Regions from separate parts of the Streptomyces sp. NPDC043812 genome, predicted to be linked through region 3. Evidence: riboswitches for the same ligand, from Rfam matches in the RefSeq annotation. Region 3 holds a riboswitch; each other region holds the start of a gene.
The links. Region 3 has a riboswitch for cobalamin ahead of AC067Z_RS08200 (hypothetical protein). Riboswitches for the same ligand answer to the same signal wherever they lie in the genome.
Positions count from the first base shown of each region.

Region 1 (7,067 bases), on a different contig from region 3:
GGGCGGCGTGGCTCGCGTAGCGTCCGGCGGCGACCGCGGCCGCGCCGACGCCTATCAGGGTGGAGACGGCTGCTGCCGTCGCTGTAGCGGGGCGCACGGATCCAGTGTCGGCGCGGGTGGCCGGGGGTGCCAGTGGGCGGCGCTCGGGCACGGACCGGGCAGAGCGGTCAGCTGCGTCGGCCGTACCCCTTCAGCTGCGTCGCCGCCTCTGCGAGCTGGGTGTCCGACAGCAGGTTCGGCTCGCGGCCCGGGACGGCGGAGGCCGTGAGCCACAGGCGGGACATCCACTCGAGCTGGGCCGTGCGGTCGTACGCCTGGGCCAGGGAGTCGCCGTGGGCGACAGTGCCGTGGTTCTGGAGGAGGCAGGCCGACCGTCCGCGCAGCGCGCCGAGCATGTTCCGTGCGAGTTCGGGGGTGCCGTACAGCGCATAGGGCGCGACACGGACGGGGCCGCCCAGAGCGGCGGTCATGTAGTGGATCGGCGGCAGCTCGGGGACGAGCGTGGAGACTGCGGTGGCGTGCACGGCGTGGGTGTGGACGACCGCGGCGGCGGACGTGTGGCGGTAGATCTCCAGGTGCAGCGGCAGTTCGCTGGTGGGCGGGAGCTCGCCGGTGACCTGACGGCCGTCGAGGTCGACGGCGACGGTGTCCCGGGGCCGGAGCCGGTCGTACGGCACTCCGCTCGGCGTCACGAGCACCAGGTCCCCGACGCGTACGGAGACGTTGCCGGACGTGCCCACCACGAGGCCCTCGGCAGCAGTCCTGCGGGCTGTCGCGACGAGGTCCTGCCATGCCTGTTCGATCGGGTCCTGCCGAGGCTGCTCAGTCATGCGGCGATCCTGTCAGCAGGGCCGCCGGAGCCGACAGGGGCACGGACGGTGTTCGAGTGGTGGCAGGGTGTCCCGCCGGGGCGTCAAAAGTGCAAACGGAATACTCAGCCCCCAGTTGCGGACACCGCTCCGCCGGACCCAGTTCACCTTCCGTTCATCCAGGTTGCCTACGGTCGGCGCGTCAATGACGCCAAACGATTGCCTGGGTAAATGGAACACATCACACTGCTGCTCGCGATTGTGATCGTGACAGCTCTCGTGTTCGATTTCACGAACGGTTTCCACGACACGGCCAACGCGATGGCGACGACCATCTCGACCGGCGCTCTGAAGCCCAAGACCGCGGTGGCCATGTCCGCCGTTCTGAACCTCGTCGGCGCTTTCCTCTCGGTGGAGGTCGCCAAGACGATCTCCAGCGGCCTCGTCGACGAATCAGGCATCACCCCTGAAGTCATCTTCGCGGCGCTCGTCGGCGCCATTCTCTGGAATCTGATGACCTGGCTCATCGGACTGCCGTCCAGCTCCTCGCACGCCCTCATGGGTGGCCTCATCGGCGCCACCGTCGCCTCCGTCGGCATGAGCGGCGTCGACGGCAGCGTCGTCGTGACCAAGGTGCTGATCCCCGCGATCGCCGCGCCGCTGGTGGCCGGTATCGCCGCCTATCTCGCCTCCCGGCTGACGTACAGGATCGGGAAGAACGCGGACCCGAAGGCGACCGCCAAGGGCTACCGCTCCGGCCAGATCGCCTCCGCCGGTCTCGTCTCCCTGGCGCACGGCACCAACGACGCACAGAAGACGATGGGCATCATCACGCTGGCGCTCGTCGCCGGCGGTGTGCTCTCCCCCGGCTCCAACCCTCCGCTGTGGGTCATCCTCTCCGCCGGTATCGCGATCTCGCTCGGCACGTACCTCGGCGGCTGGCGCATCATCCGCACCATGGGCAAGGGCCTCACCGACCTCCAGCCGCAGCAGGGCTTCGCCGCCCAGACCAGCGCGGCCAGCGTCATCCTCGCCTCCTCCAACCTCGGCTTCTCGCTCTCCACGACCCACTCGTGCTCCGGCGCGGTGATGGGCGCGGGCCTCGGCCGCAAGGGCGGTGTGGTCCGCTGGTCCACCGCGACCCGGATGTTCGTGGCCTGGGGTCTGACCCTGCCGGCCGCGGGTCTGGTCGCCGCGGGTTCGGAGTTCGTCACCAAGCAGGGTGACTGGGGCGTCGCGGCCGTCGCCGTGTTCCTCGTCGCCTCCTGCCTCGCGATCTGGCTCGTCTCCCGCCGCCAGGTCGTCGACCACACCAACGTCAACGAGACGGAGACCGCGGCCGACGAGCCCGCGGGCATCGTCACCACCGCCATCGCGGCCGTCGCCCCGCCGCCGGCGGGCGAGCTCAAGACCACCATCCCGGCCCCGGCCGAGCCCGAGCCGGCCCGTCCGGCCACGGTGTAAGGAATCAGCAGCATGAAGATCGACTGGGCAGCTCTCGGCTCCGTGTTCGGCGTGAGCCTCGTCGCCACCGTCGCCCTGGTGGGCCTGTTCACCCTGGGCATCGTGGGCCTGACCAAGCACGAGTCGGCGAGCGCGAACGGCGGCTCGGCGTCCATGGCCCGAACCGCCGCGTACGCCTGCTTCGCGCTGTGCGCCGCGGCCGTCGCGTACGGGATCTATCTGATCGTCGTCTGACCGGTCGTCGGCCGACGACCGCACGACCCGTTCGGAAGCCGGGCCGGAGCCCCCTCGGGGACCTCCGTCCCGGCTTTCGTATGCCGCCCGGCGGACGCCCGGTGTGGGGCTCGGCACACTGTCCCGCCGCAGGTCAAGGGTGAGTTGACGGGCGTTCGCGGGCGTGGTGGACTGCCGGGGCCATATACGGCGGCAGAAGAGGAAGTCCGGTGCGAATCCGGCGCGGTCCCGCCACTGTCACCCGGGAGGTCCCGGGGAGCCAGGAACTCTCACCGCCGGTCACGTCGAACCAGGGCGCGGACCCTGAGTGAGGACTCGTCACCATGCCTGGCTGCAGTTCAGCCCTGCCCGTCGGACACCACCCCAGAGGTCGCTGACCCCATGCGTGCCGACCGGATCTTCGTGTACGGCGCCACCGCCGGTCTCGCCGGTGACCTCCTCGTCGGGGACCCCCGCAGGGGCCATCCCGTCGCTGCCTTCGGGCGTGCGGCCGGTGCCGTCGAGCGCATGCTGTGGCGCGACCACCGTGGCTGGGGCGCCCTGCACACCGCCGTCTGCGCCGGAGGCGCCGTCGCCGTCGGGGCGTTGGCGTCCCGTGCCGTGCGCCGCTCCCCCGCCGCGTCGGTCGCGCTGACCGCCGCCGCCACGTGGGCCGTCGTCGGGGGCACCTCCCTGGGCCGCGAGGGACGTTCCATCGGCGAGGCACTGGCGGCCGGGGACATCGACACCGCTCGCGAGCGCCTGCCTCATCTGTGCGGGCGCGATCCGCAGTCCCTCGACGAGCAGCAGATCGCCCGCGCCGTCGTCGAGTCCGTCGCCGAGAACACCTCCGACGCCGTTGTCGGCGCCCTGGTGTGGGGCGCGGTCGCGGGTGTACCGGGGCTGCTCGGCTTCCGCGCGGTCAACACCCTCGACGCCATGGTCGGCCACAGGTCACCCCGCCATCTGCGGTACGGATGGGCCTCCGCACGGCTGGACGACGTGGCCGGCTGGCCGGGTGCCCGGCTCACCGCCGCGCTCGCGGCCGTCGCCGGCCCGAACCCGCGCGGGGCCATGGGCGCCTGGCGCGCGGACGCGGCGAAGCATCCGAGCCCCAACGCGGGCCCTGTGGAGGCGTCGTTCGCCGGGGCGCTCGGCGTACGGCTGGGCGGGACCCTCTCTTACGGCGGGCGGGTCGAGCACCGGCCGGTGCTCAACGGAGGCGGACGAGCGGTGGAGTTCGGCGACATCGACCGCGCGGTGCGGCTGTCGCGCCGCATCGGAGTGCTGACGCTGGCGGCCTGCGCGGGTGCGCGGCTCGTCCGCGGAGCCATGAGGGGACGGCGTACATGAGCGGCGGACTGCTGGTCGCGGGGACGACGTCGGACGCCGGGAAGAGCGTGGTGACCGCCGGGATCTGCCGATGGCTGGTGCGGCAGGGCGTGAAGGTCGCGCCCTTCAAGGGGCAGAACATGTCCCTCAATTCGTTCGTGACCCGGGAGGGTGCGGAGATCGGCCGGGCGCAGGCGATGCAGGCGCAGGCCGCCCGCGTCGAGCCGAGCGCGCTGATGAACCCTGTGCTGCTCAAGCCCGGCAGCGACCGGTCCAGCCAGGTCGTGCTGATGGGCAAGCCCGTCGGCGAGATGAGCGCGAAGGGGTACCACGGGAACAGGCAGCGGGAGCTGTTCGAACCCGTCATGGCGTGCCTGGACGAGCTGCGGGGCACGTATGACGCCGTGATCTGCGAGGGGGCGGGCAGTCCGGCCGAGATCAACCTGCGGCGCACGGACATCGTGAACATGGGCATCGCACGGGCGGCCCGGCTGCCGGTGCTGGTGGTCGGGGACATCGACCGGGGCGGGGTGTTCGCGCAGTTCTTCGGCACGACCGCGCTGCTGGCTCCGGAGGACCAGGAGCTCGTCGCCGGCTATCTGGTCAACAAGTTCCGGGGTGATGTGACGCTGCTGGAGCCGGGCCTGGACATGCTGCTCGGGCTCACCGGCCGGCGGACGTTCGGTGTCCTGCCGTACGCGCACGGGCTGGGCATCGACGAGGAGGACGGTCTGCGGGTGTCCCTGCGCGGTGCGGTACGCGAGTCCACGGTCGCTGCGCCGGTCGGCGAGGACGTGCTGCGGATCGCGGTGTGCGCCGTGCCGCTGATGTCGAACTTCACCGACGTGGACGCGCTGGCGGCCGAACCCGGCGTCGTGGTGCGGTTCGTGGACCGCGCGGAGGAGCTGGTGGACGCCGACCTGGTCGTGGTGCCGGGCACGCGCGGGACGGTGAAGGCACTGGCCTGGCTGCGGGAGCGCGGGCTGGCGGACGCGATCGCGCGGCGCGCGGCGGAGGGCCGGCCGGTACTGGGCATCTGCGGCGGCTTCCAGGCGCTGGCCGAGCACATCGAGGACGACGTCGAGTCGAGGGCCGGGCAGGTCGAAGGGCTCGGACTACTGCCGGTACGGGTCCGGTTCGCGCGCGAGAAGACCCTTGCGCGGCCGGTCGGCGAAGCGCTCGGCGAGCGGGTCGAGGGGTACGAGATCCATCACGGTGTCGCCGAAGTACGGGGCGGCGACCCCTTCCTGGACGGCTGCCGCGTCGGCGCGGTGTGGGGCACGCACTGGCACGGGTCGCTGGAGAGCGACGGCTTCCGGCGGGTGTTCCTGCGGGAGGTGGCGGCGCAGGCGGGCCGGCGGTTCGTGCCCGCGCCGGACACGAGCTTCGGGATGCTCCGGGAGGAGCAGCTGGACCGGCTGGGCGATCTGATCGAGGAACACGCGGACACGGATGCGCTGCTCGCCCTCATCGAGCGCGGGGCGCCGGCGGGGTTGCCGTTCGTGCCGCCGGGAGCGCCGTGAGGGGCGTGCGGGTCGTGGGCGCGGGTGGCGCCTGCGGCGTGCGTGTTCCCCACCCCGCCCTCGCCCTGCGCCCGGCGGCGTGGGCGATACCCCCGTCCCGCACCGGGGCTCCGCCCGGGAGCCCCACGCCTCGAACACCGCCGCGGCCGAACTCGGCCTACCTCAACGAAGGAGTGATCAAAGGATGAGCACCCCCTATCCGTTCACCGCGGTCGTCGGGATGGACGATCTGCGGCTGGCCCTGCTGCTCAACGCGGTCAGTCCGGCGGTTGGCGGTGTGCTCGTCCGCGGTGAGAAGGGCACCGCCAAGTCGACGATCGTGCGCGGCCTCACCGCTTTGCTGCCTGCCATGGACGTCGTCCCCGGCTGCCGCTTCTCCTGTCACCCGGCCGCTCCCGACCCCGACTGCCCCGACGGACCCCACGGGGGTGGCGGGGTGGCAAGCCGGCCGACTCCCATGGTCGAGCTGCCCGTCGGCGCCTCGGAGGACCGGCTCGTCGGCGCGCTCGACATCGAGCGGGCACTCGCGGAGGGCGTGAAGGCGTTCGAGCCGGGGCTGCTCGCGGACGCGCACCGCGGGATCCTGTACGTCGACGAGGTCAATCTGCTGCACGACCACCTCGTCGACCTGATGCTGGACGCCGCGGCCATGGGTGCCTCGTACGTCGAGCGTGAGGGTGTCTCCGTACGGCACGCGTCCCGCTTCCTGCTCGTCGGGACCATGAACCCCGAAGAGGGCGAGCTGCGGCCGCAGCTGCTCGACCGCTTCGGGCTGACGGTGGAGGTCGCCGCGTCCCGTGACCCCGACCAGCGGGTCGAGGTCGTACGGCGCAGGCTGGCGTACGACGACGACCCGGCGGCCTTCGCGGCGCGCTGGGCGGACGACGAGGCGGCGCTGCGGGCTCGGATCGTGGCCGCGCGGGAACTGCTGCCCAACGTGCTGCTGGGCGACATGGCGCTCCGTCAGATCGCCGCGACCTGTGCGGCCTTCGAGGTGGACGGTATGCGCGCCGACATCGTGATGGCGCGGACGGCCACCGCGCTGGCCGCCTGGGCCGGGCGGGACGAGGTCGCGGAGGAGGACGTCCGGCAGGCCGCCCTGCTGGCGCTGCCGCACCGCAGGCGGCGCAATCCGTTCGACGCGCCGGGGCTCGACGAGGACAAGCTCGACGAGACGCTGGACGAGTTCGGCGGCGACGAGCCCGATCCGGACCCTGATCCGGACCCCGGACCGGACGGGGACGGCGGCCCCGGCGGCGGGGGCGGCGTGCCCCCGCAGGACCAGGGGCCGGAGGCGTCGCCCGAGGCCACCGGCACGGACGAGCAGCAGGCGGCTCCCTCGCCCGCGCCAGGGGCCGGACGCGGCGAGCAGCAGCCCGTCCGGGCCTCGGAGCCGTTCCGTACGAAGATGCTGAGCGTGCCCGGTCTCGGCGAGGGCGCGGCGGGGCGCAGGTCCCGGGCGCGTACCGAGCACGGCCGTACGACCGGAGCACGGCGGCCGCGCGGGGCGCTCACCAAACTGCACCTGGCCGCGACCGTGCAAGCCGCAGCACCCCATCAGCGGGCCCGCGGCCGCAACGGCCGCGGGCTGGTCGTCCGCCGGGACGACCTGCGGCAGGCGGTCCGCGAAGGGCGCGAGGGCAACCTGGTGCTGTTCGTGGTCGACGCCTCGGGCTCGATGGCGGCGCGGCAGCGGATGAGCGCGGTCAAGGGGGCGGTGCTGTCG
Region 1 is NZ_JBWKCY010000001.1:53,684-60,750, forward strand. Features, by position in the region: gene AC067Z_RS00290 (alpha/beta hydrolase) at 1-97, opposite strand, end outside; gene AC067Z_RS00295 (class II aldolase/adducin family protein) at 168-830, opposite strand; gene AC067Z_RS00300 (inorganic phosphate transporter) at 1,041-2,273, shown strand; gene AC067Z_RS00305 (hypothetical protein) at 2,286-2,507, shown strand; cobalamin riboswitch at 2,658-2,798, shown strand; gene AC067Z_RS00310 (cobalamin biosynthesis protein) at 2,889-3,839, shown strand; gene AC067Z_RS00315 (cobyric acid synthase) at 3,836-5,341, shown strand; gene AC067Z_RS00320 (putative cobaltochelatase) at 5,526-7,067, shown strand, end outside.
Region 1: it holds a riboswitch for cobalamin, as region 3 does, so the genes downstream of both, AC067Z_RS00310 (cobalamin biosynthesis protein) here and AC067Z_RS08200 (hypothetical protein) in region 3, are expected to answer to the same signal.

Region 2 (7,067 bases), on a different contig from region 3:
ACCGCACGGCGGTGCCGGCCCAACTGGTCCTCGGTTTCGGCACGGTCGGCAAAGATGCCATCACGGCCGGCACTGCAGCGGTGAAAGACCTGCCGAACCACGAACTGCGGTGAGGTCTCACGGTCGGTCCGACCTTCCGTCAGGCGACCGGCCGAAGCGCGCCGAGGGAGGCGTCACTGGGGTGAGAGGTCGCGAGGCCCACTTCCGTGCGGCTCCAGGGAGCGGCCGTTGCGGAGGTTCCACCGCTGGGCGCGACCGCTGAACTCGGTGGCGGTGAGCGGACGGATGTCCAGGCGCCAGAAGGCTTCGTCGGGTGCCGCAAGAGCGTGGAGCAGGGCCAGGCGGATCACGTCCGGTTCAGCGACGGCAACGATGCGTCCCGTGCGGCTGTGCAGGCTGTCCAGCCATGTCCCGACCCTGATGCGGACACTGCGCAGCGACTCGCCGCCATGGGGCGCCGCGCTCGGGTCGCCGAGCCACTGGGCGACGGCGTGCTCGTCCGCGGCCGCGAGGGCGTCGAGCGTCTGTCCTCGCCAACGCCCCATGTCGCAGGCGGCTATGGCAGGCAGCGGTGCGGCGTCCAGCCCGAGGGCCCGGGCGGTCTGACGGCACCGCAGTGACGGCGAGACGTAGCTGTGGAGGGCCGGGGGGAGCGTGCCGGCCGCAGCCTCGGCACGCGCGATGCCCGCAGGGCCGAGAGGGCTGTCGTCGTCGAACCGGACCTCGCGCAGTGCGTCGCTCGTGGCGGGGGAGACCAGCGTGAGCCGGACTGTCATCGGGTTCCTCCGGTGCGCGTCATGCGTCGTGCACCGCACGTCGTGCGTCGTGCGGCAATTGTCCGGCGCGCAGCCTACCCACGGGGGCGTACGGGCGTGACATGGGACTCACGCCCTTGGCGGCCCGACCGGCACGCGGTACGGTCTCGGCGACATTTCCAATACTGCGACGACGGCGAGACGGAAGTCCGGTGTGAATCCGGCACGGTCGCGCCACTGTATGCCACGGCGGCATCCCGGCAGGGTGACGCTGCGGCGAGTCAGACCCGTGGACCGTCGTCCTGCACCACCGTTCGGGACGCGTGTTCCCCAAGGAGGTTCCACCATGGCCGAGGCCGCTGGTTCCGCTGTCGTCTCCACCCCTTCCCTTCCCCTGCCGGCTTCTCTGCCTGTGCGCGCCGTCCTGCCCTGGGCCGTGTTCGTCGGTCTCCTGGCTCTGATCGCCCTGTACTTCGTGGGTGCCGAGCAGGGCGCCACGTCCGTGTTCGCCGGTGCCGAGGTGCACGAGTGGGTGCACGACGGACGTCATCTGCTCGGCTTCCCCTGCCACTGATAGGCGACAAGCACATGTACGCCTCAACTGTCAGAGGTCTGCTGGTCCGCGGCATGCTCGCGGGCCTGATTGCCGGGCTGTTCGCCTTCGCCGTGGCCTACACGGTGGGTGAGCCGCCCGTGGACGGCTCGATCGCGGTGGAGGAGGCCCAGGCCGCCCAGGAGGCGGCCCATGCCGGGCACGGCGCCGCCGCCGAGGAAGCCGCCGAGGAAGAGGAGGCGGTCAGTCGCTCCGTGCAGTCGACCGCCGGCCTGGCCACCGGTGTTCTGGTGTACGGGGTGGCGCTGGGCGGGATCGCGGCCCTGGCGTTCTCGTTCGCGCTGGGACGTGTGGGCCGGTTCAGCCCGCGGGCAACCGCGGCGCTCATCGCGGCGGCCGCCTTCACGACCGTCTACCTGGTGCCGTTCCTGAAGTACCCGGCCACGCCGCCCGCGGTCGGAAACCCGGACACCATCGGACAGCGCACGACACTGTTCTTTCTGATGATCCTGCTCAGTGTGCTGCTCGGCGTGGCCGCGGTCATCGCAGGGCGACGGATGGCGCCGCGCCTGGGCAACTGGAATGCCACGCTGGCTGCCGCGGCGGGTTTCGTCGTCGTGGTGGCTGTCGCTTGTGTGTTCCTGCCGGCGAACGACGACGCGGTAAAGGCCGGCTTCCCCGCAGCGCTGCTGTGGGAGTTCAGGGTCGCGTCACTGGCGATCCAGGCCGTGTTGTGGACCGTCTTCGGTACGGTCTTCGGTGTCCTGGCGCAGCGCCTCCTGGCGCCCCGACCGGTCGGGGCGGGTGCACCGGTGGAGCAGCCGGCGCCGGTTTCGGGCTGACCCGCACGGCAGGTCGGACCGGCTGGATGGTGCCGGTCCGGCGTGCCGCGCTGCACACGCTTCGGGGCCCGCCTGCCCGCGTAGCCCGGCAGGCGGCCCAAGCGGCCGGACGGCCGGGAGAATGCTCTGCGAGCGTTCTCCCGGCCGTCGGCGCGTCAGGACGTGGAGAGTTCCCCGCGCACGGCGCGGGCCGCCGCGACCAGATTCTCCAGCGAGGCACGGGTTTCGGGCCAGCCGCGGGTCTTCAGACCGCAGTCCGGGTTGACCCAGAGTCGCTCTGCCGGGATGGCTTCGAGTCCCTTGCGCAGCAGTGCCGCGGACTCGTCCGCGCCCGGAACCCGGGGCGAGTGGATGTCGTACACGCCGGGGCCGGCCTCGCGCGGGTAGCCGTGGGCGGCGAGTTCGCGGGCGACCTGCATGTGGGAGCGGGCGGCCTCCAGGCTGATCACGTCGGCGTCGAGGTCGTCGATCGCCTGCACGATGTCGCCGAACTCGGCGTAGCACATGTGCGTGTGGATCTGGGTGTCCGGCCGTACGCCACTCGTGGTGAGCCGGAACGCCTCGGTGGCCCAGGCGAGATACCCGGCGTGGTCGGCGGAACGCAGTGGCAGGGTCTCGCGCAGGGCGGGCTCGTCGACCTGGATGACGGAGGTGCCCGCGGCTTCGAGATCGCCGACCTCGTCGCGCAGGGCGAGGGCGACCTGCCGAGCGGTGTCCCCCAGGGGCTGGTCGTCGCGGACGAAGGACCAGGCGAGCATGGTGACGGGGCCGGTGAGCATTCCCTTGACCGGCCGGTCGGTGAGCGACTGCGCGTAGGTCGTCCAGCGGACGGTCATCGGCTCGGGGCGGGAGATGTCGCCGGCGAGGATCGGCGGGCGGACGTAGCGGGTGCCGTAGGACTGCACCCAGCCGTGCTGGGTGGCCAGGTAGCCGGTGAGCTGCTCGGCGAAGTACTGCACCATGTCGTTGCGTTCGGGTTCGCCGTGCACGAGGACGTCGATGCCGGTCTTCTCCTGGAAGGAGATGACCTCGCGGATCTCCGCCTCGATGCGCTTCTCGTAACCGGCGGTGTCGAGGCGGCCGCCGCGCAGGTCGGCGCGGGCGGAGCGCAGCTCCGGGGTCTGCGGGAACGAGCCGATGGTGGTCGTCGGCAGCAGGGGGAGACGGAGGTGGGCACGCTGGGCCGCGGCGCGCTCGGCGTAGGGCTGGGAGCGCCGGGCGTCGGCGCCCGTGATCGCCGCGGCGCGGGCCCGCACGGCGGGGTCGCGGGTGATGGGTGATCCGGCGCGGGAGGCCAGATCGGCCCGGTTCGCGGCGAGTTCGGCCGCGATGGCGTCGGTGCCCTGACCGAGCCCGCGGGCGAGGGTGACGATCTCGGCCGACTTCTGCCGGGCGAAGGCGAGCCAGCGCCTGATCTGCGGGTCGAGGTCACGCTCGGCCGTGGCGTCCAGCGGGACGTGCAGCAGCGAGCACGAGGCGGAGACGTCGACCCGGTCGGCCAGTCCCAGCAGTGTGCCGAGGGTGGCGAGCGACTTTCCCAGATCGTTCACCCAGATGTTGCGTCCGTTGACGACACCGGCCACCAGTCGCTTGCCGGGCAGCCCGCCCGCGGCGGCGAGATCGTCGAGGTTGGCGGCGGCCGACTCGGTGAAGTCGAGCGCGAGCCCGTCGACGGGAGCCTTCGCCAGTACGGGGAGGGCGTCCCCGAGGCGGTCGAAGTAGGAGGCGACCAGCAGCTTCGGCCTGTCCGCGAGTGCACCGAGGTTGCGGTAGGCGCGGGAGGCGGCCTCCAGCTCGGCGGTGGTGCGGTCCTGCGCGAGTGCGGGTTCGTCCAACTGCACCCACTCCGCCCCCGCGGACCGCAGATCGGCGAGCACCTCCGCGTACACGGGCAGCAGCCGGTCCAACAGACTCAGGGGCTCGAAGTCCTCGGCCACGCCCGGTGCCGGCTTGGCCAGCAGCAGATAGGTGACCGGCCCGACGAGCACCGGACGGGGCGTCAGACCGAGGGCGAGTGCTTCCTTGAACTCACCGACCTGCTTGACGGAGTCCGCGGTGAAGACGGTGTCCGGCCCCAGCTCCGGTACGAGGTAGTGGTAGTTGGTGTCGAACCACTTGGTCATCTCCAGTGGGGCCACATCCTTGGTACCGCGCGCCATGGCGAAGTAGCCGGCCAGGGCGTCGGCGTCGACGGCGGCCCGGTGGCGGGCGGGGATCGCACCGACCATGACGGTGGTGTCGAGGACGTGGTCGTAGTACGAGAAGTCACCGGTCGGGACTTCGTGGATCCCGGCTGCGGCGAGCTGCTGCCAGTTCGTCCGGCGCAGATCGGCGGCGGTGGACCGGAGGGTGTCGGCGGTGACGCGGCCCTTCCAATGGCCCTCGATCGCCTTCTTCAGTTCCCGGTTCTGTCCCTGACGGGGGTAGCCGTAGACGGTGGCCGGTGCTGCCGCGGCTGCGGACTTGGTGGTCACGGAGATCTCCTTCGCGAGATGAATCCCTGAGATCCCGGGGACGGGACGAGAACGCGAAGGGTGACGAACCGGACGGAACGAGCCTGCGCCGTACAGCGCGGTCATCCGTCTGGTGTGTTCGCCGACCCGCCCTCGAGGTCACCGGGATGTCCGCGTGCGCATGTACGCACGCGGGCAACGGGCAGGTCTTCGGACTCGCGGGCTCGTCGCCGGATTCCCGGCGGCACCTACTGGCCGTCGCTTCCCGGACCTTGTCGGGCCCAGTGCGTATGACGGCGGTCGTTCCCGCTCACCGCTGCGGGGCAGTCCCGGATTCCCACCGGGTTCCCTCTTACGACGCCTCCCGCCTGGCGGACGGGGCGAACCAGCTGCACCCGCCAGCGTACGGGGCGTCGTGTCGCCGCGGAGAATCACGTCCATCATTCGGGAGGTGAGCAGAGACACGAGGGCGGCGTGCATGCAACGCCCGAGGGCGGGAAGCGCCGCACTCCGCGCTTCCCGCCCTTCCCCTGTGGGCACCCCCGCCGGCTCCCTCGGCCGGCGGAGTGGCCCGGGCCCCTCAGCCCGGGCCCACCGGGCCCCTCAGCCCGGTCGCACCAGGTCCTCAGCCGTGGTCGTACGTGTGGAAACCGCGGCCGGTCTTGCGGCCGAGGAGCCCCGCCTCCACTCCTTGCCCTCGGGGGTGGTGAAGTCGATCCGGCGCTCGACGGCGTCGAGCAGGGTGAGCTGGCCGTCGATGATGTTGTCCCAGGCGGGGGAGGTGGCGTCCTCGAAGTCCGCCATCCAGACGTCGGCGCCGGAGTTGAGGGCGTTGACGGCCATGCGGCGGTCGGGCGGGCCCGTGATCTCGACCCGGCGGTCCGTCAGGCCGGGAGCGGGCGGGGCGACGCGCCACGACGGGTCCGCGCGCACGGCGTTGGTGACCAGGGGGAAGTCGAGCGGGGATCCCGTGGAGAGGCGTATCGCCTGCCGCCGACGCTCCTTCAGGAGCTCCTGGCGGCGCTCGTCGAAGGCTTCGACGAGGCTGCCCACGAAGTCCAGGGCGGCGGGGGTGACGATCTCGTCATGACGGTGACCGGGAGCCGCGAGGACGCGGACGCGGGGGGTCAGTGCGCTGGTGGACATGGGTTCTCCTGAGCAGGGAAGCGGAGCGGGGGCGGACGGGGACGGTCGCCCGGCCCTCGCTCGGCCAGGGGGCCGGACCGGACGGACGGATGTCCGGCTGGGTGCCCTAGTGGAACTGCTCTTCCTCCGTCGACCCGGCCAGCGCGGTGGTGGAGGAGTCGGGGTTGACGGCGGTGGAGACCAGGTCGAAGTAGCCGGTGCCGACCTCGCGCTGGTGCTTGACGGCGGTGAAGCCGTGCTCCTGCGCGGCGAACTCCCGCTCCTGCAGGTCGACATAGGCGGTCATGCCGTGCTCGGCGTATCCGCGGGCCAAGTCGAACATGCCGTGGTTGAGCGAGTGGAAGCCGGCGAGGGTGATGAACTGGAAGCGGTAGCCCATCGCGCCGAGCTCGCGCTGGAACTTGGCGATCTGGTCGTCGTCCAGCGCCGCCTTCCAGTTGAACGACGGCGAGCAGTTGTACGCCAGCATCTGGTCGGGGTACTGGGCGTGGATGGCCTCGGCGAACTCGCGGGCCTGCGCCAGGTCCGGGGTATCGGTCTCGACCCAGATCAGGTCGGCGTACGGGGCGTAGGCGAGCCCGCGGGCGATGACCGGCGCCATGCCGTTCTCGACCCGGTAGAAGCCCTCGGCGGTGCGCTCCCCCGTCACGAACCGGGCGTCGCGCTCGTCGACGTCGCTGGTGAGCAGGTTCGCGGCGAGCGCGTCGGTGCGGGCGACGATCACGGTCGGGACGTCGGCGATGTCCGCGGCGAGCCGGGCCGCGTTCAGGGTGCGGATGTGCTGGGCGGCGGGCACGAGGACCTTGCCGCCGAGGTGACCGCACTTCTTCTCGGAGGCCAGCTGGTCCTCGTAGTGGATGCCCGCCGCGCCCGCGGCGATCATCGCCTTGGTCAGCTCGAACGCGTTGAGCGGGCCGCCGAAGCCCGCCTCGGCGTCGGCGACGATCGGTGCCAGCCAGTCCGTGGTGTCCGTGCCGCCCTCGGCGGTCGCGATCTGGTCGGCGCGCAGCAGGGCGTTGTTGATCCGGCGCACCACCTGCGGGACGGAGTTGACCGGGTACAGGCTCTGGTCGGGGTAGGTGTGGCCGGCCTGGTTCGCGTCGGCGGCGACCTGCCAGCCGGACAGGTAGATGGCCTGCAGCCCCGCCCTCACCTGCTGGACGGCCTGGCCGCCGGTCAGCGCGCCCAGCGCGTGGATGTAGTCCTGCTCGTGCAGCTGACGCCACAGCCGCTCGGCGCCGCGGCGGGCCAGGGTGTGCTCCTCGCGGACGCTGCCGGACAGCCGCACGACGTCCTCGGCGGTGTACGTGCGCTCGGT
Region 2 is NZ_JBWKCY010000011.1:185,127-192,193, reverse strand. Features, by position in the region: gene AC067Z_RS18495 (histidine phosphatase family protein) at 174-776, opposite strand; gene AC067Z_RS18490 (CbtB domain-containing protein) at 1,102-1,329, shown strand; gene AC067Z_RS18485 (CbtA family protein) at 1,344-2,150, shown strand; gene metE (5-methyltetrahydropteroyltriglutamate--homocysteine S-methyltransferase) at 2,306-4,624, opposite strand; cobalamin riboswitch at 4,788-5,008, opposite strand; partial or broken gene AC067Z_RS18475 (malate synthase A) at 5,243-5,749, opposite strand; gene aceA (isocitrate lyase) at 5,856-7,067, opposite strand, start outside.
Region 2: it holds a riboswitch for cobalamin, as region 3 does, so the genes downstream of both, metE (5-methyltetrahydropteroyltriglutamate--homocysteine S-methyltransferase) here and AC067Z_RS08200 (hypothetical protein) in region 3, are expected to answer to the same signal.

Region 3 (7,067 bases):
ATGTTCGCTCCGGGTGACTTCCAGGCGGGCTATCGCCCCGCATGGTGGACCACCAACGCGGACCGCGCGAGCGCCAAGCCTCCGGTCGACCTGTTCTGCAACGCGTCGAACAACTGCAACCCGGCCAAGATCGGCGACAACGACTCCAACGACCCGGGCCTGGGTGCCTGCACCCTGGACGCGGGCAACAGCGACACCAACCAGCACTGGCTGCACTGCTGGTGGAACCAGTCAGTCACCGAAGCGCAGTGGAAGAACTGCAACACGGGGGCCAAGTGCGGCAACGGTGTGCACCGCTTCACGACGTCCTACGGCGAGCAGCCGGATGCCGGCTCCTACCCGCCGAACTGCGCCACCACGCCTCTGCCAGCCAACGCCCTGGTGGTCGACGATCTGGCGAACGGGACCATACCCGCCGGCGTGGACGCCAAGCGCGGATGCGGGGCGGTGAAATCCAGCGGCACGTTCAACTTCACGTACGTGCCGTGGGACACCCAGATGGATCTCACCCATGACGGGACGGACAACCCGACCACCGTCACCACGTACCCGGGCAAGATCGATACGCACCAGATCGGCGCGGGTTACGGCAATCACTTCTGGTTCACGCACACCCGCTCGCCGGAGTCCTACCCGGCCAACGCGAACCGGATGAAGGTCACCGGCACCTGGAAGCTGAACGCTCCGCTGACCAACACGACCCGCCAGGCGAAGATCTTCGCGCACATACCCGACCACGGGGCGCAGACCTCCAACGCCGTGTACCGGATCCAGACGCCCGAAGGGGAAGAGGAGGCGGCGATCTCGCAGACGGCGAACCAGGCCAACAAGTGGGTGGACCTGGGCGCCTATGAATTCGGTGACCAGATTCCCGAGGTGCGGCTCGACAACTTCAACGGCGGCAACGGGTCGGCTGACATCGCCTTCGACGCGGTGGCGTTCGTCCCGGGCACGTACAACGGCTTGAAGCTGACCGGCAACATGACGGCCAACCTGACCGCTCCGGATCCGGCGCCGGTCGAGCCGGACGAGGACATCACCGACGGCCTCTTCTCCGCGGCCGGCAGCTCCTCGGCAACCACTGCCACGGCGGCGCCGATGGCGATGGCCGCCACGAGCACCGCGTCATGCTCGACGGTCAACCACTCCCTCAGCCGCAAGCGCACCACCGCCTGTATCCACAGCGACTACGCGATGACGGAGTACTCGAACACCGTCCCGGTCGGAAGCGCGGCTTTCGACCTCTACATCACGTACTACCTCGACCCGAAGAGTGCCGAGTTCTCGCAGGTCACCACGATCCGGCTGAAGTCGATGGACGGTACGGTGAACACCGCCACCTTCGACTACGCGGCCAAGTGCCGCGGTTACTGCGACGTCACCAGCGTCGACTGGAACGGGTCGAAGACCTTTGCCAAGGGCGACACGCTCCTGCGGACCGTCACTACGCGGTTCAAGTGGACGCCCAGCGGCACCACCAAGAGCACGATCACCCCGTACTTGTCTCTCGGCGGTAAGGTCAACAGCACTTCGGTCGTGAATCCGTCCGAATTCGAGAGCGCCAAGCTGGACATCCGCTGCGACTCCGAGGTCTCCAGCGCGGGTACCGGCTGTGTGTTCTCCGGCTACAAGCCGACCTACGTCATGAACTCGCAGAAGTTCCCCGGGGCCGCGGCCCACATCGACATGATGTGGCGCAAGACCAACATCAAGTGGGGCCAGCGCAGCAGCGGCAAGCCGCTGACCTACCTGGGCAACAAGATGTCCGTCGACGGTTCCGGCAAGATCCAGTCGGACCGCAACCGTCAGCTCATCTGCGCCAGGCAGTGGAAGACCTACAGTGGCACCGGTGACTTCAGCGACATGTGGAGCCTGGAGGCAGGCGAGCCACGGACCGACTCGAAGAGCTGTGACGAGTTCGTCTTCGCCAACGCGGCCCAGAGCGCCGGAAACTCCGCGGGCCCCAACCCCGTCGCCTACAGCGGCAAGGAGTGTGTGCAGACGTACCTCCGGCGCAACGCCGACGACACCATGACGCTCCATCTCCGCCCGGATGCCCCTGCACCGACGTGGAAGGAGCCGTGCGGTCGGTCCTCGATGTCGAACTGGCAGAACACCCAGTCGATGCGGCCGTTCGGCGACTTCATCAAGGAACAGCGCTTGATGGAGGACGACGACTACTGGCTCGACCTCGACGGATTCACCGCACCCACTCCGTAACCGGACCATGAGAAGTGCCCCCCGGCCGTTCTTCGGTTCCGGGGGGCACTTCTGTTTCACGGCATCGCGGCCTCACGACCAGACAAGTCGCCCATCGACAACGGAACAGACCGGATAGTCCCCCGCGCCGATCCTCGTCAGCATCTCCGCCACGGAGTCGAAGTAGTGGGCCAATGACGCGTACTCGCCGGTGATCGTGGGCTCACCCACGAACCATCTGCCGATACGTCCGTCCGTCGCATCGATGAACTGCCCCATCCAGCCGTCCTGATCCGAGAGGAACGGGATCCACTCCTCGCGCCATTCGCCCCCACCGGACAAGGGGTGGTTCGCGTAGAGCTTCTCCATCGCCCGGATGCCCAGAAAGAAGCTCCCCTCGTCCGGGAACCCGGCGTAACCGCAGCAGGCCACGTCGTCGTCCACATCGTCCTCGGGAAGATCCAGGTTGTTCTGCAGCAGCCACGCCCGCAGTTCCTGAGGCAATGAGACACACATGCGCTCCTCGGCGGCCGCGAGTATCCGCTCCGGGGCCGGGCCGGGCAGGTCCGCGTGATCGGCCGGAGCATGCTCCCGGAGGAGATTCATTACGCGGGACCAGCTCTCCACCACACTCATTCCCCGCTGCCCCTCTCTGCACGGATTTGCTATGCCACTCAACGGGCTCACCTACTGTAGCCTCGGGCTGCTGGAGCCTACGCTCTCCGCGGTTTGCGCCGCTTGCCCCAGCTGCCGTGCGGCCTGTTCCGGTTCTGGGCCGACATCACCGCGTCGAACTGGGCTTTGCTGGTCACTGCTTCACCGCGTGAGAGGGGAATCGAGGTCGGGGCCCAGGAACACGCCGGTGACGACAAGCTCGGCCGTGCCCGCCCACACCGGCGGATGCAGACTCGCGGCGAGATCGAGCACCTCCGGCAGTGCGCGGCGCCCGGTCAGACACAGCAGGCCGTGGTAGTCGATGACGAGTACGGCCCCGAAGCCGACGACGAGGGCAGCGAGATGCCCGAAGAGGGCGACGGTGTGGAGGACCGGGTCGACGGTGACGTGCCCGGCCGCCCAGACGGCCCCGGCCCACAGCACCACGCACGCGCCGGCGGCGAGGACGGTGGGGAGCCAGGCGGCAGGAGGCTTGGCGACGGGGGCGTCGGCGAGGGCCCCATGGACGGGGGTGCGGCTGTGGTCGAGGACTGCGGACATGGCAGGGATGTCACCACTCTCCTCCGGGGAAATCCGCCCCGGTGTCGGCGAGTTCGCGATGGCGTGAGTCTCCTGGCTTCTGGATCGCCGCTCCTCCCGGCCTTCCCGCCCGAGGGCAGTGGCCAAGCATGGAAGTCGCTCCCCAGTCACAGTGGCGGGACCGCGCCGGATTCGCACCGGTTTCCTCGTCCGCCATCGCTCGGGCGGCGCCATCCTGCCAGGGCGAGAACGCGCCAAACAGGGGGATTGGGTGTGAGGCTGTCTCGTAGACGTCACCGTCCGTAGTGCCGCACACGGTGGCTGGGGCGGAGCCGTGTTCAGGGGCTGCTGTGCAAGAGATCGACGGACGTCGGAACCAGCGACTCGTCACGGTCGGCAGCCCCCCTGCGACCATACGGCTTGGCGCCACGATCGCGGCGCCCTGATGTGGGCCTGGCGCGGCGTCACGCGTCAGATTTTCTCGGCAGTCACGCGTGGGTGGTCGGTGGTGAGCATGGTGATGTCCTCGACGTCGGACGTCAGGATGGTGACGCGGCCGGGCTGGGCGAGGGCGGTGGCGCAGAGCATGGCGTCGATAGCGTACTTATGGCCGTGCAGGCCGGCCGCGCGCAGCAGGGTGGCGGCGGACTGGGCGAGGGCCTGGGTGACAGGCTCAACGCGCAGACGGGACAGCGTCCACTTCAGCGCAGCGTCATTGATTCGGGGGTGGATCACTTCGACAAGGACCGCGGCCGAGGTGATCACCGGAAGGTCGGCGTCGCGGGCGGCGGTGAGCCACTCGTGGACCTCGCGGTCACGCTGTACGGCCTTGGCCAGGCCCTCGCTGTCCAGGATCAGGGCGCCGCTCACGCGGCCGCCCCGGCATCGGAAGCGGGGCTGCCGGTGAGCTTGGCCCGCTTGGCAGCGACAGCCTCCGGGTCGGCGGGGCCGTTGGCCTGGTCGAAGTCGGCGATCAGCTCGTCCAGGTTGTCGCGCTCGATCTGCCGCTGCGCGGCCTTCTCCAGATATGCAGAGACGCCCCGCTTACCGACCCGCTCACGGATCGCTTGCAGGGTGCCGGCGGTCAGGGAGACGGAGATGCCGCTGCTGGGGCCGTCGCCGGGAGGGAAGTCGGTGTCGTCGTCAGCCATGACACGAGTATGGCATTTCGAATGCTATACGGCGAGGCCCTCTCGGCGGCGGCCGCGGGGCCTTGAGTAGGAGCGCAGCGTGCGTCGAGAAGTCGCACGTAGCGCGCACGATGCACATCGATCTTGAGTCCGATATGCGTCGTGCACGCCCCTGGCCTGTGGTTTCCTTCGACATGTTTTCTGTGGACCTGTTTCGCGTGACGCATCACGTGGAGTGCGTCGCGATTCTGGAGCCTGCGGAGAAGGGCGCCTGACCTGCGGTTTTGTCGCCTGTGCGTTTCATGCGACTTCTGACCCATATCTGACGCACGCTCTGCGCACCTTCTGATGGGTCATCAACAGGGAGCCATCTTCCCGACCAGGCCGTTCGCCCGGTCGGGAAGCCGCCTCCGAGTGCTGGGCGGCCCAGCTACCGACGCCGTCGGAGAGCCGGGCGGGCCGCTCTCCATGATCCCGTGCCGGGAGGCGGCGGTCCTTCACCACCGGCCGGGGCCTCGCCGCCCCGTCATTCCGTCCTCGCCCGCGCGCTCCGCCCGAAGTGGCGCGCGGTCGGTACCAGCGCCGCCGCGGCCGGGACGAGGAAGCAGGCGGCGGCGCACACGGCGAGAACGGCCGTGACCCCGAACGCGGCGATCGCCGGGGCGATCAGGGCGAGGCCGACCGGCGCCAGGCCGTAGGACACCAGGAAGTCCAGCGAGGAGACGCGGGCCAGCTTGTCCGGGGCGACCTCGCGCTGAGTGGCCGTGAACCACGGCACGTTGAACAGCTCGATCCCGATACCGGCGACGGCGTACGCGGCGACGACCACGACCGGGTGTACGGGCAGCATCAGGCTCAGCGGCGCGACGCCGTACGCGGCCAGACCCGCGAAGGCGGCCCAGCCCTGGGAGCGCGGCCGCCAACGGCCGATGACCAGGGCCCCTCCGAGCGCGCCCACGGTGTACGCGGTCATGGCCGCGGCCAGCACCCACTCGGTGTCGTAGCGGTCCCGGCTGATCAGGGGCAGCGCGACGCTGGTGGCCGAGTATCCGAGGGCGATGACCGCGACCAGAGCGGCGAGTCCGGCCAGGAACCAGGGGTGGCGGCGCGCCTCGCGTATGCCCTCCAGGAACTCGGCGCGGAAGCCGGCGCGCGGCGCGGGCCCGGTCTCGGCGGCCGGTTCCGCGGCGGCCCCCTTGCCCGGGACGAGCGCGGCGACCAGCCAGAGCAGCCCGATGCCGAGCAGCAGCGTCCCGGTGTCGAGGAAGGCGGCGAGCAGGGCGGTCAGGGTGGGTCCGGCGAGTGTGGAGCCGCGTACGGCCATGGTCATGGCGGCGTTGGCCTGCTGACGGCGCCCGGGGTCGACGGTCTCGGCCGTGAGCGCCTGGAACGCCGGGCGGCAGGCGCCCTGTCCGGCGCCCGCGAGGGCGGCGGCCGCCGTCATCAGCACGAGTGAGCGGCCGAGACCGGCGGCGAGGAGAGGCGCGGCGACGGCCGCCGCGAGGCCCGACCAGAGCACGACCGCGCGGCGCGAGTGCCGGTCGGCCAGCACGCCGCCGACGGCGACGGCCGCGAGGAAGCCGCCGGTGCGTGCGGCGAGGACCAGCCCGAGACCGGCCGCGCCGAGGTCGCGGTGCAGTACGGCGAGCCCGAGGACGAAGGGCAGGGCCCACGTCGCAAGTCCGGAGGCGGTGGTGCCCGCCCACAGGCGGAGGAACACGGCGTCGCGGAGGACCGAACGCGGGGGCGGGGTAGCGGACTTGGCCGCTGTGGGCGCGGGTGTGGTGGCCACGGTGCGGGTGCTCCTTGGAGGCGGGGGTGGCGGCTCGGTGAACCGCCCCGAGGGTGTTAATGAAAATGAATACCATTACAGTACCCTTCGAGCGCGGCACTCCCGCCCGGTGCACGACAACACCCACGCCCTTCCCTCCCAGACCGGAGAACCCATGCGTCACCCCACCCACCTCGGCATCGCCCTGACCCTCGCCCTCGCCACGGCGGGCTGCTCCACGGCAGTCGGCGACGGCTCCAGGACGGAGGCCGAGCCGGCCGCGGCCTCCGTCACCAGCTGCGGCCGCCAGGTGTCCTTCGCCGAGCCGCCGGAGCGGACCATCGCCCTGGACCAGACCTCGACCGAGATCCTGCTCGAACTCGGACTCCAGGACCGGATGGCGGGAACCGCCAACCTCAAGACGAAGATCCCCGCCAGGTACGAGGCCGCCTACGCCGAGGTCCCGGTCGTCGCACCGAAGATCGCGACCGGTGAACAACTGCGTGCCGCCACCCCCGACTTCGTCGTCGCCGGTTCCACGGACCTGTTCACCAAGGACCGGGCCGGCACCCGCGAAGAGCTGGACGCCCTCGAAGTCCCCACCTTCGTCAGCGCCGTCGACTGCCCACAGCACAACCCGGCCGGCAAGACCTCCTTCGAGCTGCTCTTCTCCGACTACGAGAACCTGGGCAAGGTCTTCGGCGCCGAGAAGCGGGCCGGCAAGCTCGCGGCCGACCAGCGCGCGGCGGTCGCCAAGGCCGGGGAGAACGCCT
Region 3 is NZ_JBWKCY010000004.1:207,455-214,521, forward strand. Features, by position in the region: gene AC067Z_RS08190 (golvesin C-terminal-like domain-containing protein) at 1-2,220, shown strand, start outside; gene AC067Z_RS08195 (SMI1/KNR4 family protein) at 2,293-2,835, opposite strand; gene AC067Z_RS08200 (hypothetical protein) at 3,016-3,414, opposite strand; cobalamin riboswitch at 3,480-3,601, opposite strand; gene AC067Z_RS08205 (PIN domain-containing protein) at 3,865-4,263, opposite strand; gene AC067Z_RS08210 (hypothetical protein) at 4,260-4,544, opposite strand; gene AC067Z_RS08215 (MFS transporter) at 5,050-6,315, opposite strand; gene AC067Z_RS08220 (ABC transporter substrate-binding protein) at 6,470-7,067, shown strand, end outside.